One region of the Bradyrhizobium sp. UFLA01-814 genome, then DNA from elsewhere that is predicted to be linked to it. Evidence: predicted binding sites of a transcription regulator. Region 1 holds the regulator's gene; each other region holds the start of a gene.
The links. Region 1 encodes PhoB, which activates phosphate uptake and scavenging genes when phosphate is short. Its sites were predicted from a motif close to TGTCATNNANCTGTCAT; they were not measured.
Positions count from the first base shown of each region.

Region 1 (3,389 bases):
AAGAATGCGATGACTGTATTGACCTGGTCCGACGATCGCGTCGAGCAGCTGAAGAAACTCTGGGAGTCTGGCCTGTCGGCCAGCCAGATCGCGGCGGAACTTGGCAATGTGACGCGAAACGCCGTGATCGGCAAAGTGCATCGGCTCGGCCTCTCCGGCCGCGCCAAGGCCCCCTCCACGGCCGCGCCGCGGCAGCGCAAGGCCCGCCCCGCCCAGCACATGATGCGGGTGGCGCGCCCGGTGTCCCGCGGCAACACCGCGCTGGCGCACGCCTTCGAGGTCGAGATGGAGCCCGATCCGATCTCCTACGACAATGTGGTGCCGATGAGCCAGCGGCTGTCGCTGCTCGAACTCAACGAGGCCACCTGTCACTGGCCGGTCGGCGATCCCTCAAGCCCGGAATTCTTCTTCTGCGGCGGCAAGGCGCTCGGCGGCCTGCCCTATTGCGCGCATCACTCGCGCGTCGCCTACCAGCCCGCCGCCGATCGCCGCCGGCCGTCGGCGAAACCGCAGATCAAGTGAGCACTCGGGAAACTACGGAAGACCTGAAAAACAAATCCCCGCGAAAGCGGGGATTTTTTTATGGCGCGTGGCCCGTTACATCATCGGCGTCGTCCCGGCGAAAGCCGGGACCCATAACCACTAATGCGTGTTGTTAGAAAGCCGTCTGGCCCCGTGCCGATTACGCCGGCCGCGGCGTATGGGTCCCGGCTCCCGTGCGCAATTGCGCACTAGGCCGGGACGACACCGTGCTACGGGATATGAATCCCGCAACGGCCATTACGGCTGCGGCTCGGCCTTGGCAAAGCGGTCGTCGAGCGCGTAGCCGGCGCCGCGCACGGTGCGGATCGGATCCTGCTCGCGGCCCGGATTGAGCAGCTTGCGCAGGCGGCCGATATGCACGTCGACGGTGCGTTCATCGATGTAGATGTCGCGGCCCCAGACGCTGTCGAGCAGTTGCTCGCGGCTGAACACGCGGCCGGGATGCTCGAGGAAGAATTCGAGCAGGCGATACTCGGTCGGCCCGAGATCGATCGGGCGGCCCGAGCGCGCCACGCGGCGCTTCTCGCGGTCGAGCTCGATGTCGCCATAGGTCAGCACGGTTGCAAGCCGCTCCGGGCTCGCGCGGCGCAAGAGGCCCTTCACCCGCGCCAGCAGCTCCGGCACCGAGAACGGCTTGACGATGTAATCGTCGGCGCCGGTGGCAAGCCCGCGCACGCGCTCGCTTTCCTCGCCGCGCGCGGTCAGCATGATGATCGGAAGCTGCTTGGTCTCGGGCCGCGCCCGCAGGCGGCGGCACAGCTCGATGCCGGACAGGCCCGGCAGCATCCAGTCGAGGACCACGAGGTCGGGAACGCGCTCCTTCAGCCTCGTGTCGGCATCGTCGCCGCGCCCCACCGTCTCGACATCGTAGCCTTCCGCATCGAGGTTGTAGCGCAACAGCGTCGTCAGCGCTTCCTCGTCTTCGACTACCAGAATGCGTGCGCTCATCGGTTTAAGTTCTTTCTCTGTGGTGATCCGTTGCCCAGACGCAAACCGAAACGCTTACTTCCTTGAGCATAGTCCCCGCGGAAACGAATTGTCGCGAGGATCGTCCAGTTTCACTCTTGCCGGTTTCGCGCTTGCCGATGATGCCTTCAGTTGCCCGGCACCGTGGTGGCAAAAGTGGTCATGTCCCCCTTCGGGCGCTTGTCGGTGATCTGCTGGCCCTCGATCATGTAGAACACGGTCTCTGCGATATTGGTAGCGTGATCGCCGATCCGCTCGATGTTCTTGGCGCAGAACATCAGATGGATGCAGAACGAGATGTTGCGCGGATCTTCCATCATGTAGGTGAGCAGTTCGCGGAACAGCGAGGTGCAGATCGCATCGACCTCCTCGTCGCCCTTCCAGACGTTCATCGCCGCCGGCAGGTCGTGCGCGGCGTAGGCGTCGAGCACCGACTTGACCTGCGACAGCACGAGGTCGGTCATGTGCTCGAGGCCGCGGATCAGCTTCAGCGGCTGGAAATCGCTCTCCAGCGCCGCGACACGCTTGCCCATGTTCTTGGCGAGGTCGCCGATCCGCTCGAGGTCGGTGGCGACGCGCATCGCGCTGACGATCTCGCGCAGGTCGATCGCCATCGGCTGGCGGCGCGCGATCGTCAGCACCGCGCGCTCTTCGATGTTGCGCTGCAGATTGTCGATCTCGATGTCGGCGGCGACCACGCGCTTGCCGAGCGCGACGTCGCGACGGATCAGCGCGTCGACCGACTCGGTAATCATCCGCTCGACCAGGCCGCCCATCTCGGCGACCAGGCGGGTCAACTCCTGCAGGTCGCTGTCGAATGCCTTGGCGGTATGTTCAGAAGCCATCGCTTGTCTCCCTCAAACCATGATCCCGGGGATCATGGTTTCGTGTCCTGAATTTTAGCATGCCCTGATCGGAAAACCGGTTTCCACTTTTCCGGATCATGCGCCGGTCAACCGAACCGGCCGGTGATGTAGTCCTGGGTGCGCCGATCGCTCGGTGAGGTGAAGATCTTGTTGGTGTCGTCGAACTCGATCAGCTCGCCGAGATACATGAAGGCGGTCTTGTCGGAGACGCGCGCCGCCTGCTGCATGTTGTGGGTGACGATCGCGATCGTGTAGTCCTCGGAGAGCTCCTGGATCAGCTCCTCGACCTTGGCGGTCGAGATCGGGTCGAGCGCCGAGCACGGCTCGTCGAACAGGATCACCTCGGGGCGCACCGCCACGGTGCGCGCGATGCACAGGCGCTGCTGCTGGCCGCCGGAGAGCGACAGGCCGGACGCGTTCAGCTTGTCCTTGACCTCGTTCCACAGCGCGCCGCCGCGCAGCGCCTTCTCGACCCGGTCGTCCATCTCGGACTTCGAGATCTTCTCGTAGAGGCGGATGCCGAAGGCGATGTTCTCGTAGATCGTCATCGGGAACGGCGTCGGCTTCTGGAACACCATGCCGACCCGCGCGCGCAGCAAGTTGAGGTCGAGCTTGGGGTCGAGAATGTTGGTCTGGTCCAGCATCAGCTGGCCGACCGCGCGCTGGCCCGGATAGAGGTCATACATCCGGTTGAAGATGCGCAGCAGGGTCGACTTGCCGCAGCCGGACGGGCCGATGAACGCCGTGACGCGGTTGGTGCCGAGCGTCAGGTTGATGTTCTTCAGCGCGTGGTGCTCGCCGTAATAGAAATTGAGATTGCGCACCGTGACTTTCGGCGGCGCTTCAGGCAGCGGAACCTGGGGAACGTGGCCCGCGGCAGTCGTGGAGACGGAAAGCTCGGTCATTTTGCGGCCCTTTCGGCACCAAGGATACGCGCGCCGATATTCAACGCGAGCACGGTGAATGTAATGAGCAGCGCACCGCTCCACGCCAGCTCTTTCCAGTAGGCGTAGG
Region 1 is NZ_JAQOSR010000040.1:12,350-15,738, forward strand. Features, by position in the region: gene PMN64_RS14590 (GcrA family cell cycle regulator) at 10-522, shown strand; gene phoB (phosphate regulon transcriptional regulator PhoB) at 781-1,491, opposite strand; gene phoU (phosphate signaling complex protein PhoU) at 1,638-2,354, opposite strand; gene pstB (phosphate ABC transporter ATP-binding protein PstB) at 2,462-3,280, opposite strand; gene pstA (phosphate ABC transporter permease PstA) at 3,277-3,389, opposite strand, start outside.

Region 2 (3,389 bases), on a different contig from region 1:
CTGCGGTGAGGATTCGATCAGGCCGTCACGGCCGAGAATGTCGGTCACCCGCGGCGTCGCGGCCTGCGAGGCTTCTGCGGTCTCCGGCTGCTCCGGCACAAAGCCTTCCGCGAGCTGGGGATCAAGCAGGCGATGGGTGTAGTCGAAGGTCGGCCCCAGGATCTGGCCGCCCGGAACGTCCTTGAAGGTCGAGGAGATCCGCCGCCGCACCTGCATCTCGCCGGTGTTGACCGGCTCGGTGGCGCCGAAGCGCGGCAGCGTGGCGCGGAAGGCGCGGACCAGGAAGATCGCCTCGATCATGTCGCCGCGCGCCTGCTTGATCGCGAGCGCCGCGAGCTCGCGGTCGTAGAGCGACCCTTCGGTCATCACGCGATCGACACCAAGCGCGAGCTGCCCGGAGATCTGCGCCAGCGTCACCTCGGGCACATCGCGGTCGCCGCGCCGCTCATGCGCGAGCAGACGATGGGCGTTCTCGATGGCGCGCTCGCCTCCCTTGACGGCTACATACATCGCTCACACTCCGCTTGCGATCAGCCGCGTGGTGCGCGGGATCGCCACAATGGCATCGTCATGGACCAGCACGACATCGATGCCGCGCGGGAACAGGGTTTCGTTGATCGCAAGCCGCTGGAACAGGTCGCTTGGCTTGATCATCGCCTGCAGCACGGCGCTGCCGTCGATGCCGGGCCCTTTCAGCTCGAAGGCCGGACCCTGCGACAGACTGTCGACCTGCAGGATCAGCGTGGTCGACCGGTCAGGATATTCGCTGCTGCCGAACGCGAAGCAATCGAGCGCCGCCAGGCTCGCGGCATCGCCGATCAAAGCGAAGCTCGCGATCGAGGAATCGGCCACCACCGGCGCGCTGGCGTGAAACTTCAGCCAGCGGGCGACGTCCGGCGTCGCCGACATCGCAGCGTCAAGCCAGATCGGCGTGTCGTGATCGAACAGCGTCAGCGCGATCGCGGCCGCGCCGCGCATCATGCCGGCGGGCGTTCCCACGCTCGCGGCGACGTGCTGCACGCTACCCGGGCGCGCCATCGCATCCATCACGGAACGGAAAGTCGACTGCGCCGACAGCACCTTGTCGGCAAAGCCCGCGGGCATTTCGGCAATCGTCGTCATTGCATCATCCCTCACCGCGCACCATCGTGTAGAAATCGACCCGCGTCGCCGCGGTTTCCGCCGCCTTGCGGCCGCGTTCGGCGTTCATGGCGACGCGCAGCGGCGCGATCACCTTGGCCTCCACCTCGCCGGACAGTTCCGCCGACTGCACCATGGCATCGCACAGCGCGATCATCTGCGCCTTCCGCGCGTCGCGGCCAAGCGTGTAGCCGAAGCCGACCTCGCCGGTCGCAAGCCGCACCGCCGCGCGCGACACCGTCGCCTCGCCGAGATTGAACGGCGCACCGTCGCCGCCGATCCGCCCGCGCAGCATCACAAGGCCGTTTTCCGGCTCGCGCAGGTTCTCATGCGCGGGCACCTCGATCGCCGCCAGCCTGCCGGCGATGTCGGTCGCGGCGGCGTGCGCCAGCACCGTCATCGCGGCCTTGCGCTGGGCCTGTTTGCTGTTTGGTCCGGTCGAACTCATGGGCAAACCTTTGGGCAGCCTTGCTTGCATCAAGTTGTCTATGATACTAGACAACTTGATAGCGGAGCGCCATGACTGTTTCGTGACAAACCAAAGATTTCTGGTATCACCGCGCCATGAGCATGCAGGAAAGTTCCGGCGTCGCCTTGTGGCGGCAGGTCGCCGACGGCATCGAGCGCGGCATCGCTGACGGCCGCTTTGCCGCCGGCGAAAAGCTGCCCGGCGAGATGGAGATCGCCGAGACGTACCGGGTCAACCGCCACACCGTGCGGCGGGCGCTCGCCGCATTGGCCGAGCGCGGCCTGGTGCGCGCGGAGCGCGGCAGCGGCACCTATGTCGAAGCCCAGCGCCTCGCCTATCCCTTGCGCTCACGCACGCGATTTTCCGAGATCGTCGGCGCCGGCGGCCACGAGCCGCGCGGCCAGCTGATCGAGGCAGGCGACGACGTTGCCAACCGCGAGATCGCACGCGAACTGGGCCTGAAGATCGGTGCGCCACTGATCCGGATCGAAGCGGTGCGCCTCGCCGACCGGACGCCGATCTGCGTTTCCACCACCTGGCTGTCGGCCGAGCGGTTTCCCGATGCCGGCAGCGTATTCGCCAACGTTCGCTCGATGACCAAGTTGCTCGGACATTACGGCGTCAAGGACTACCACCGCGCCTCGACCCGGATCACTGCGGCGATCGTCGATGCGACCGACGCCGCGCGGCTCGACCTGCCGCTGGGACGGCCGGTGCTGGTGGTCGACGCCACCGACGTCGACATGCTGGACCAGCCGCTGGTGACCAAGCGCTCGCGCTTCGCCGCCGAGCGCGTCGAGTTTCTGGTCGAGAACGGTTGACGATGAACTCTTCTCCCTCGCCCCGCTCTTGCGGGGAGAGGGTTGGGGTGACGGGCTGTCTACGCGACTTCGAAAGCTTTGAGTGTGCGGAGAGTCCCCCTCACCCGGAATTTGCACTGCGCGAAATTCCGGCCTCTCCCCGCACGCGGGGAGAGGCGAAGAAGAAGCTACACCACGGCGCGCTGTCCAATGATCGCAAAGCGCAGCTTGCTGGAGATGAAATCGATCGCGGCAACCGCGATCAGGATCATCAGGATCAGGAACGATACCTTCTGCCATTCCAGCACGCGGATCTGCTCGGCGAGCTGCAAGCCGATGCCGCCGGCGCCGACGATGCCGATGATGGTCGCCGAACGCGTGTTCGACTCGATGAAGTAGAGCACCTGCCCGGCGATCACGGGCAGCACCTGCGGCAGCAGGCCGAAGCGGATCTCGTGCAGCGCGTTGCCGCCGGACGCGCGGATGCCCTCGACCTGCTTGCGATCCGCCGCCTCGATCGCCTCCGAGAACAGCTTTCCGAACGCGCCGAAGTCGGACACCATGATCGCGAGCACGCCGGCGAACGGGCCGAGACCGACGACGTTGATCCAGACCAGCGCCCAGATCAGCGTATCGACGCCGCGGATCGAATCCAGGAAGCGGCGCACCGGAAAGCGGATCAGGTTCGAGGGGATGATGTTGCGCGCCGCCAGCAGGCTGACCGGCAGCGCCAGCAGCGCGGCAAGCGTGGTGCCGAGCACCGCGATCGACAGCGTCTCGCCGAGCGCCTGCATGTAGAGCGGAAACGACGAGCCCGGATTCGGCGGGAGCATCAGCATGGTGATCCAGCCGAGCTGGCCGAGGCCCGCGATCAGCCTGGACGGCGAGAAATCGAGATCGACCAGTCCGAACACGAAGATCGCGAGCGCCGCCGCGATCATGGCCGGCATCGCCAGCCGTGCCGATGCGGGACGTTCGAA
Region 2 is NZ_JAQOSR010000078.1:15,594-18,982, reverse strand. Features, by position in the region: gene PMN64_RS23220 (carbon-phosphorus lyase complex subunit PhnI) at 1-510, opposite strand, end outside; gene phnH (phosphonate C-P lyase system protein PhnH) at 514-1,122, opposite strand; gene phnG (phosphonate C-P lyase system protein PhnG) at 1,127-1,588, opposite strand; gene phnF (phosphonate metabolism transcriptional regulator PhnF) at 1,705-2,430, shown strand; gene phnE (phosphonate ABC transporter, permease protein PhnE) at 2,598-3,389, opposite strand, start outside.
Region 2: phnF (phosphonate metabolism transcriptional regulator PhnF) is a predicted target of PhoB. The motif match lies at 1,660-1,676, and genes of this name have one in related genera.

Region 3 (3,389 bases), on a different contig from region 1:
ATAACGCTAGGGTAGAGCGACATTCGGCCGCGCGTGGAAGCTTGCGTCGGATGTGTTAATTTCCCACATACCAATCGGGTCGGATAGTCGGTTTGAATGACACGGAATTAATGTTCCGCAAACCGAGCCATCTGAGATAGATTTACGACCGGCGCCGCAAATCCCTTGCGCTCCACCGGGACCAACCACGGGAATTCGACCATGTCGGACCTAGACCGCAACTACGCTTCTCCTTTCGGCCGGGCCGCCGGGCGCATTGACGCTGCGGCCGTCGACGCCGGTCTGCGCGCCTACATGCTGCGCATCTACAACTACATGAGCATCGGCCTGGCCATCACCGGCCTCGCCGCGCTCGGCGTCTACATGGGTGCGGTGACCACCGACCAGTCGGCCGCCGTCGCCAAGTTCGGCAACGCCTATCTGACGCAATTCGGCTACGCGATGTTCGTGAGCCCGCTGAAGTGGCTGTTCATCCTCGCCCCTCTGGCGATGGTGTTCGTCATCTCGGCCGGCATCAACCGCCTGCAGCCCGCGACCGCCCAACTCCTGTTCTGGGTGTTCTCGGCGCTGATGGGTCTGTCGCTGTCGTCGATCTTCCTGGTGTACACGCACACCTCGATCGTGCGCGTGTTCTTCATCACCGCGGCGACGTTCGGTGCGCTGAGCCTCTACGGCTACACCACCAAGCGTGACATGAGCGGCATGGGCTCGTTCCTGTTCATGGGTCTGATCGGCATCATCATCGCGAGCCTGGTCAACCTGTTCCTGGCGAGCTCGGCGCTGCAGTTCATCGTCTCGGTGGTCGGCGTGCTGGTGTTCGCGGGCCTCACCGCCTGGGACACCCAGCGGCTGAAGAACGACTACATCTACGGCTACGCCTCGCAGGGTGGCGTGATGGCAGAGCGGGCGGCAATCACTGGTGCGCTGTCGCTCTACCTGAACTTCATCAACCTGTTCACGCTGCTCCTGCAGTTGCTCGGCCAGCGCGACTAAGCGCCTCGAGCGAGCCGATCGATCCAGCCTTGCAATCCAAGCCCCGGCCATCCGGCCGGGGCTTTTTCTGTTGCGCGGGGCAGGATGTGGCGCAGCCCGGATGAAGCGCAGCGCAATCCGGGGCAAGTTCATCCATGGCTGCGACAGTCCCGGGCTGCGACAGTCCCGGATTTCGCGAAGCCTGTCATCGGGCGCGCGTTCGCGCGACCCGTTGGCTCCATCCGGGCTACAAGCTTTTCGTTTGCGCGAGGCAAAAATAGTGGCGAGGCCGCGCGAGGGCCGCACAACTGCGCCGGCGGATTAGCGGATTTGTAGCCTGGATGAGCGAAGCGATATCCGGGGAAGCTGTACCCGGGTGGTGAGATCCTCCCGGATGTCGCTTCGCTCATCCGGGCTACGAGAAATCCCTACACCAGCGACAGCTTGCGGTCGATCACGAACAGCACGCGTTCGAGTTCATGGCCGCGGCGCAGGATCAGGCCGGTCGCGGAAATCACGCTGTACATGCCCTGCTTGCGCGCAAGCCGGGGGTCCTTCTCGATCCGGTAGATCGGCACTTCCGACGCGCGCCGGAACACCGAGAACACGGCACGGTCCTTCAGGAAGTCGATCGCATAATCGCGCCACTCGCCGTCGGCGACCATGCGGCCGTAGAGATTGAGAATGCGGTTGAGTTCAAGTCGATTGAAAGTCACGCGGTTGGGCTGAGGGGTCGCGGCGGCGGTGCGCGCCGCGGCACGACTCCCGCTCGGATCGGTGTCCTCCGAGATCAAACTCATCGAGCGCCTCCTGTCACCTCGGCGACGATCGGGTTCCGAAGGCCCCTCTTCGGGATCGTCACGAGAGTGACATGATCGCGCTAAGCGAGCGTGCCCGCAAGGGGCCAATCGCAATGCAACCGGGCCTTAACCACGGCCGCGCGCGGCGGATTGTCCGGAAAACCGCAGAGTCACGGGAACGTTAGCGGAATCATATTGCTGCCCCACTTCCGCCCATCGCCCGCCCCGCTGCCCTGCGAAAAGGAAATCCTGCGTTGGCCCGGTCCTTTCGGTTCCGGATTCCTCAGCCCCCAGCCCCCCGGGGCCGTCGGGATCGGGCCTGTTCGCAGGGGAGTTAAATCCCAACACTGGGCCAACGAAAGTTGGTCCTTTTTGTTTTTGGGACCTGCGCAAGCGAGACGCGCGCAAAACCCCGGCGCTTTCCTTTCGGCAAATCACTGAATGCAGGTTCGTCGCCATGCGCGGCTGCACGACAACGTGCGTGCGGTCCAACGGCGCCGCCACGGGCGGAAGCCGGCGCATCGCGCCTTACCGCAGCAAGGCTCTAGTGAAGCGAGGTGAAGGCAGCGCCGAGCATCGGGCCCGGCTTGTCGCGGTTGCCGTCCTGGACGTACACCGCCGCAGCATCGACACCGTCACGCGTGATGTTCTCCAGCGGCACGGTCCAGCTCCCGGACGAACCGTTCCAGTCACCGACCTTGAGGAGATTGCGCACCACGTTGTGGTAGGTGATCTCGCGGCCACGATTCTCGCCGCGCGCGATCGAGATCGGCACCGACTTCGAGATCGAGCAAATCCAGACCTCGCCGCGCGACACTGCGGGCGATTTCGACGCGGCGACCGACACGTTGATCTGCTTGCCGGTCAGCGTCATCGTCACCGGCACCGACATCACGCTGCCGCCCTTCTCGGTGTCCTTGATCGCGCTCTCGATGCTGGCGCGGTCGCTGCCGATCACATGCGCGGAGCCGTTGATCACGGCCTGCGGCGTGTAGACGTCGCGATCGCCGCGCACATGCGAATAGGCCTTCTGGCGCGCGCTGAAACGGGAATCGGCCAGCGTGTCCTTCCAGCCGAGATAGTCCCAATAGTCGATCGGCATGCTCAGCGCGATGACGTTGGGGTCCTTCGCGAGGTCACCGATGATCTTGTCCGCGGGCGGACAGGACGAGCATCCCTGCGAGGTGAAGAGTTCGACGACGGCACGCGGATCGGCGTGGGCGGGGCGGATGATCGCGACGATTGCGCAGATACCAAGGGCGCTGGACCATCGCGAGATAGAATTATAGGCCATCATCGCTGTCATACTGCGAACCAGTCGTGATGATTTCCATCCGTAATTGTACGGAGCATGAAGTCTGTCCCTGAACTTGCGTGCCCCAAAACGCGAGAAAGCGGCCTTTTTCATAGGCCGCCTTCTTTTTAGTCGCTACTCACTAAGCGGTGAGGCACCGATCACAAATCCGCGTTAGGCCGCGAGTTTGCGCAGCACATAATGCAGGATGCCGCCGTTTCGATAGTAGTCGAGTTCGTCCAGCGTATCGATGCGGCAGAGCAGCGGCACATCCTTCTTGCCGCCGTCGGCGGAGACGATTTCGGCCGTCAGCGTCTGGCGGG
Region 3 is NZ_JAQOSR010000104.1:26,133-29,521, reverse strand. Features, by position in the region: gene PMN64_RS27530 (Bax inhibitor-1/YccA family protein) at 202-993, shown strand; gene PMN64_RS27525 (DUF2794 domain-containing protein) at 1,401-1,772, opposite strand; gene PMN64_RS27520 (DUF1223 domain-containing protein) at 2,317-3,078, opposite strand; gene acnA (aconitate hydratase AcnA) at 3,241-3,389, opposite strand, start outside.
Region 3: PMN64_RS27525 (DUF2794 domain-containing protein) is a predicted target of PhoB. The motif match lies at 1,829-1,845, and genes of this name have one in related genera.

Region 4 (3,389 bases), on a different contig from region 1:
CGCCGATCAACCAGGTCCGCCCGCTGATGGGCGCCGATCTCATCATCGTGGTGTTCGCGGTGGTCGTGATCGGCGGCATGGGCTCGATCATGGGCTCGATCATCACCGGCTTCGCGCTCGGCGTGATCGAGGGACTGACCAAGTATTTTTATCCCGAGGCCTCCAACACCGTGGTGTTTGTCCTGATGGTGGTGGTGTTGCTGGTGAAGCCAACGGGACTGACGGGACGGGCGGCTTGATATGTCAGCATTGACCGACGATACACTTCCGATCACGCCGCGCGCGATGCGCGACGAGATGATCGTATTCGCCGCGATGGCGCTGTTGCTGGCGATCGTGCCGTGGACGGGGATCTATCCGTTCTTCGTCATGCAGGCGCTGTGCTTCGCGCTGCTCGCCTGCGCCTTCAACCTCCTGATCGGCTATGGCGGCCTGCTGTCGTTCGGCCACGCGATGTTCCTCGGCACCGCCGGCTACGTCTCGGCGCACGCGCTGAAGGTGTGGGGGCTGTCGCCGGAGCTCGGCATCCTGGTCGGCACCGCGGCCGCGGCCTTGCTCGGCCTGGTCACCGGCTTCATCTCGATCCGCCGCCAAGGCATCTATTTCTCGATGATCACGCTGGCGCTGTCGCAGCTGCTCTACTTCATCTACCTGCAGGCGCCGTTCACCCATGGTGAGGACGGCATCCAGGGCATCCCGCAGGGCCACCTGCTCGGGATCTTCGACCTGTCGAAGCCGCTGGTGCTCTATTACGTCGTGCTGGTCGGCTTCCTTGCCGGCTTCCTGCTGATCTACCGCACCATCAACTCGCCGTTCGGCGAGGTGCTGAAGTCGATCCGCGAGAACGAGCCGCGCGCGATCTCGCTCGGCTACAAGACCGACCAGTACAAGATGCTGGCCTACATCCTGTCGGGCACGCTGGCGGGCTTTGCCGGCTCGCTGAAGGTGTTCGTGGCGCAGAATGCCTCGCTCACCGACGTGCACTGGTCGATGTCCGGTGAAATCGTGCTGATGACGCTGGTCGGCGGTCTCGGCACCATCTTCGGCCCGGTGGTCGGCGCCTTCGTGATCATCGCCATGCAGCAGTATCTCGCCGGCTTCGGCCAGTGGGTGACGGTGATCCAGGGCGTGATCTTCGTGGCCTGCGTGCTGCTGTTCCGGCGCGGCCTGGTCGGTGAGCTGGCCCATTTGTTGCGGCGGTCGCTGTAGGGCAGGTCTCGGCGATTTTCGGCCGACATAGCGGTGGACGACCGCCCGTTTGGGCGGTCGATCCCGGTGCTTTCCCCGCCAGATGCTCTATGACAGTTCTGTGACAGCCGCTAAAAGGGCTGTCCCGGAATGATGGAACTGAGACATGCTGCGGTGGTTTCGCGCCTTTCTGCCCAAGGAAGAGCGCTTTTTCGACCTGTTCGCCCGCCACGCCCAGACCTCCGTGCAGTGCGCATTGGCGTTGCAGGACATGCTGAAGGGCGGGGAGGAGACGCCCGTCTTTTGCCAGCGCGTCAATCAGTTCGAGAACGACGCCGATAGCGTCACCCGCGAGGTCCTGACCGCGGTTCGCCGCACTTTCATCACCCCGTTCGATCGCGGCGATATCAAGAACCTGATCACCTCGATGGACGATGCGGTCGACCAGATGCAGGCGACCGCAAAGGCGGTCATGCTGTTCGAGGTGCGCGAGTTCGAGCCGCCGATGCGCGAGATCGGCACGCTTATCGTGGAATGCGCCAATCTGGTGGTCCGCGCGCTGCCCTTGCTGCAGGGCATCGGCCAGAACGTCTCGATGCTGACCCAGATCACCGAGGAACTGACCAAGCTCGAGGGCCGGGTCGACGATCTCCATGATATCGGGCTCAAGGAGCTGTTCCTGAAGCACCGCAACGCCAACACGATGGACTTCATCGTCGGCGCGGAGATCTACGACCATCTCGAGAAGGTGGCCGACCGTTTCGACGACGTCGCCAACGAGATCAACTCGATCGTGATCGAGCAAGTGTAGAGCGGGGCATCACGTGGACGCCACGCTGGGTCTTCCAATTCTGACCATCCTGATCGCGGTCGCGCTGCTGTTCGACTTCCTGAACGGCCTGCACGATGCCGCGAACTCGATCGCGACCATCGTCTCGACCCGCGTGCTGCGGCCGCAATACGCGGTGTTCTGGGCCGCGTTCTTCAACTTCGTCGCGTTCCTGGTATTCGGCCTGCACGTTGCCAATACCATCGGCACCGGGATCATCGAGCCGTCGGTGGTGGATGCGACCGTGATCTTCGCAGCATTGGTCGGCGCGATCGTCTGGAACGTGATCACCTGGGCGCTGGGCATTCCGTCATCGAGCTCGCACGCGCTGATCGGCGGCCTGGTCGGCGCCGGCATGGCGAAGGCGGGGATTTCGGCGGCGGTGTGGAGCGGGCTCTCCAAGACCTTGCTCGCGATCGTGCTGTCGCCGCTGGTCGGCTTCCTGCTGGCGCTGGTGCTGGTTGCGATCGTGTCCTGGCTCTCGGTGCGCTCGACGCCGTTCGCGGTCGATCGCGCCTTCCGCATCCTGCAATTCGCCTCGGCGTCACTCTATTCGCTCGGCCATGGCGGCAACGACGCGCAGAAGACCATGGGCATTATCGCCGTGCTGCTCTATTCGCAGGGCCATCTCGGCGACACCTTCGAGATTCCGTTCTGGGTGGTGCTGGCCTGCCAGAGCGCGATGGCGCTGGGCACGCTGATGGGCGGCTGGCGGATCGTCCGCACCATGGGGCTGCGGATCACCAAGCTGACGCCGATGCAGGGTTTTTGCGCCGAAACCGGCGGCGCCGCGACGCTGTTCATGGCGACCTATCTCGGGGTTCCCGTATCGACCACGCACACCATCACCGGCGCCATCGTCGGCGTCGGCGCCGCACGGCGGCTCTCCGCCGTGCGTTGGAATGTGGCGAGCTCGATCGTCTACGCCTGGGTGATCACGATCCCGGCGTCGGCTGCGGTCGCAGCCGCGAGCTATTGGGCGGTGCAGATTCTGAAGTAGCGTTTTCGAGCGAAGTGGAAGCCGGTTCGCGTTAGGAAAACGCGTCCCAAGGAAGTCATCAGCCGACCAGCTTCAGCCCGACGATGCCGGCAACGATCAGTCCGATGCTGGCCAGCCGCATCGCGGTCGCGGGTTCTCCGAGCAGGATGATGCCGAGCGCCGCGGTGCCGACCGCGCCGATCCCGGTCCAGACCGCATAGGCGGTTCCAATCGGCAGCGTCTTGAGCGCGAGGCCGAGCAGGATCACGCTGCCGGCCATCGCCGCCAGCGTCAGCACCGACGGTACCAGCCGCGAGAAACCTTCGGTATATTTCAGCCCGATCGCCCAACCGATCTCGAGCAGGCCAGCGGTGAACAGAATGGTCCAAGCCA
Region 4 is NZ_JAQOSR010000025.1:45,843-49,231, reverse strand. Features, by position in the region: gene PMN64_RS10610 (branched-chain amino acid ABC transporter permease) at 1-239, shown strand, start outside; gene PMN64_RS10605 (branched-chain amino acid ABC transporter permease) at 241-1,209, shown strand; gene PMN64_RS10600 (DUF47 domain-containing protein) at 1,355-1,999, shown strand; gene PMN64_RS10595 (inorganic phosphate transporter) at 2,013-3,017, shown strand; gene sugE (quaternary ammonium compound efflux SMR transporter SugE) at 3,076-3,389, opposite strand, start outside.
Region 4: PMN64_RS10600 (DUF47 domain-containing protein) is a predicted target of PhoB. The motif match lies at 1,299-1,315, and genes of this name have one in related genera.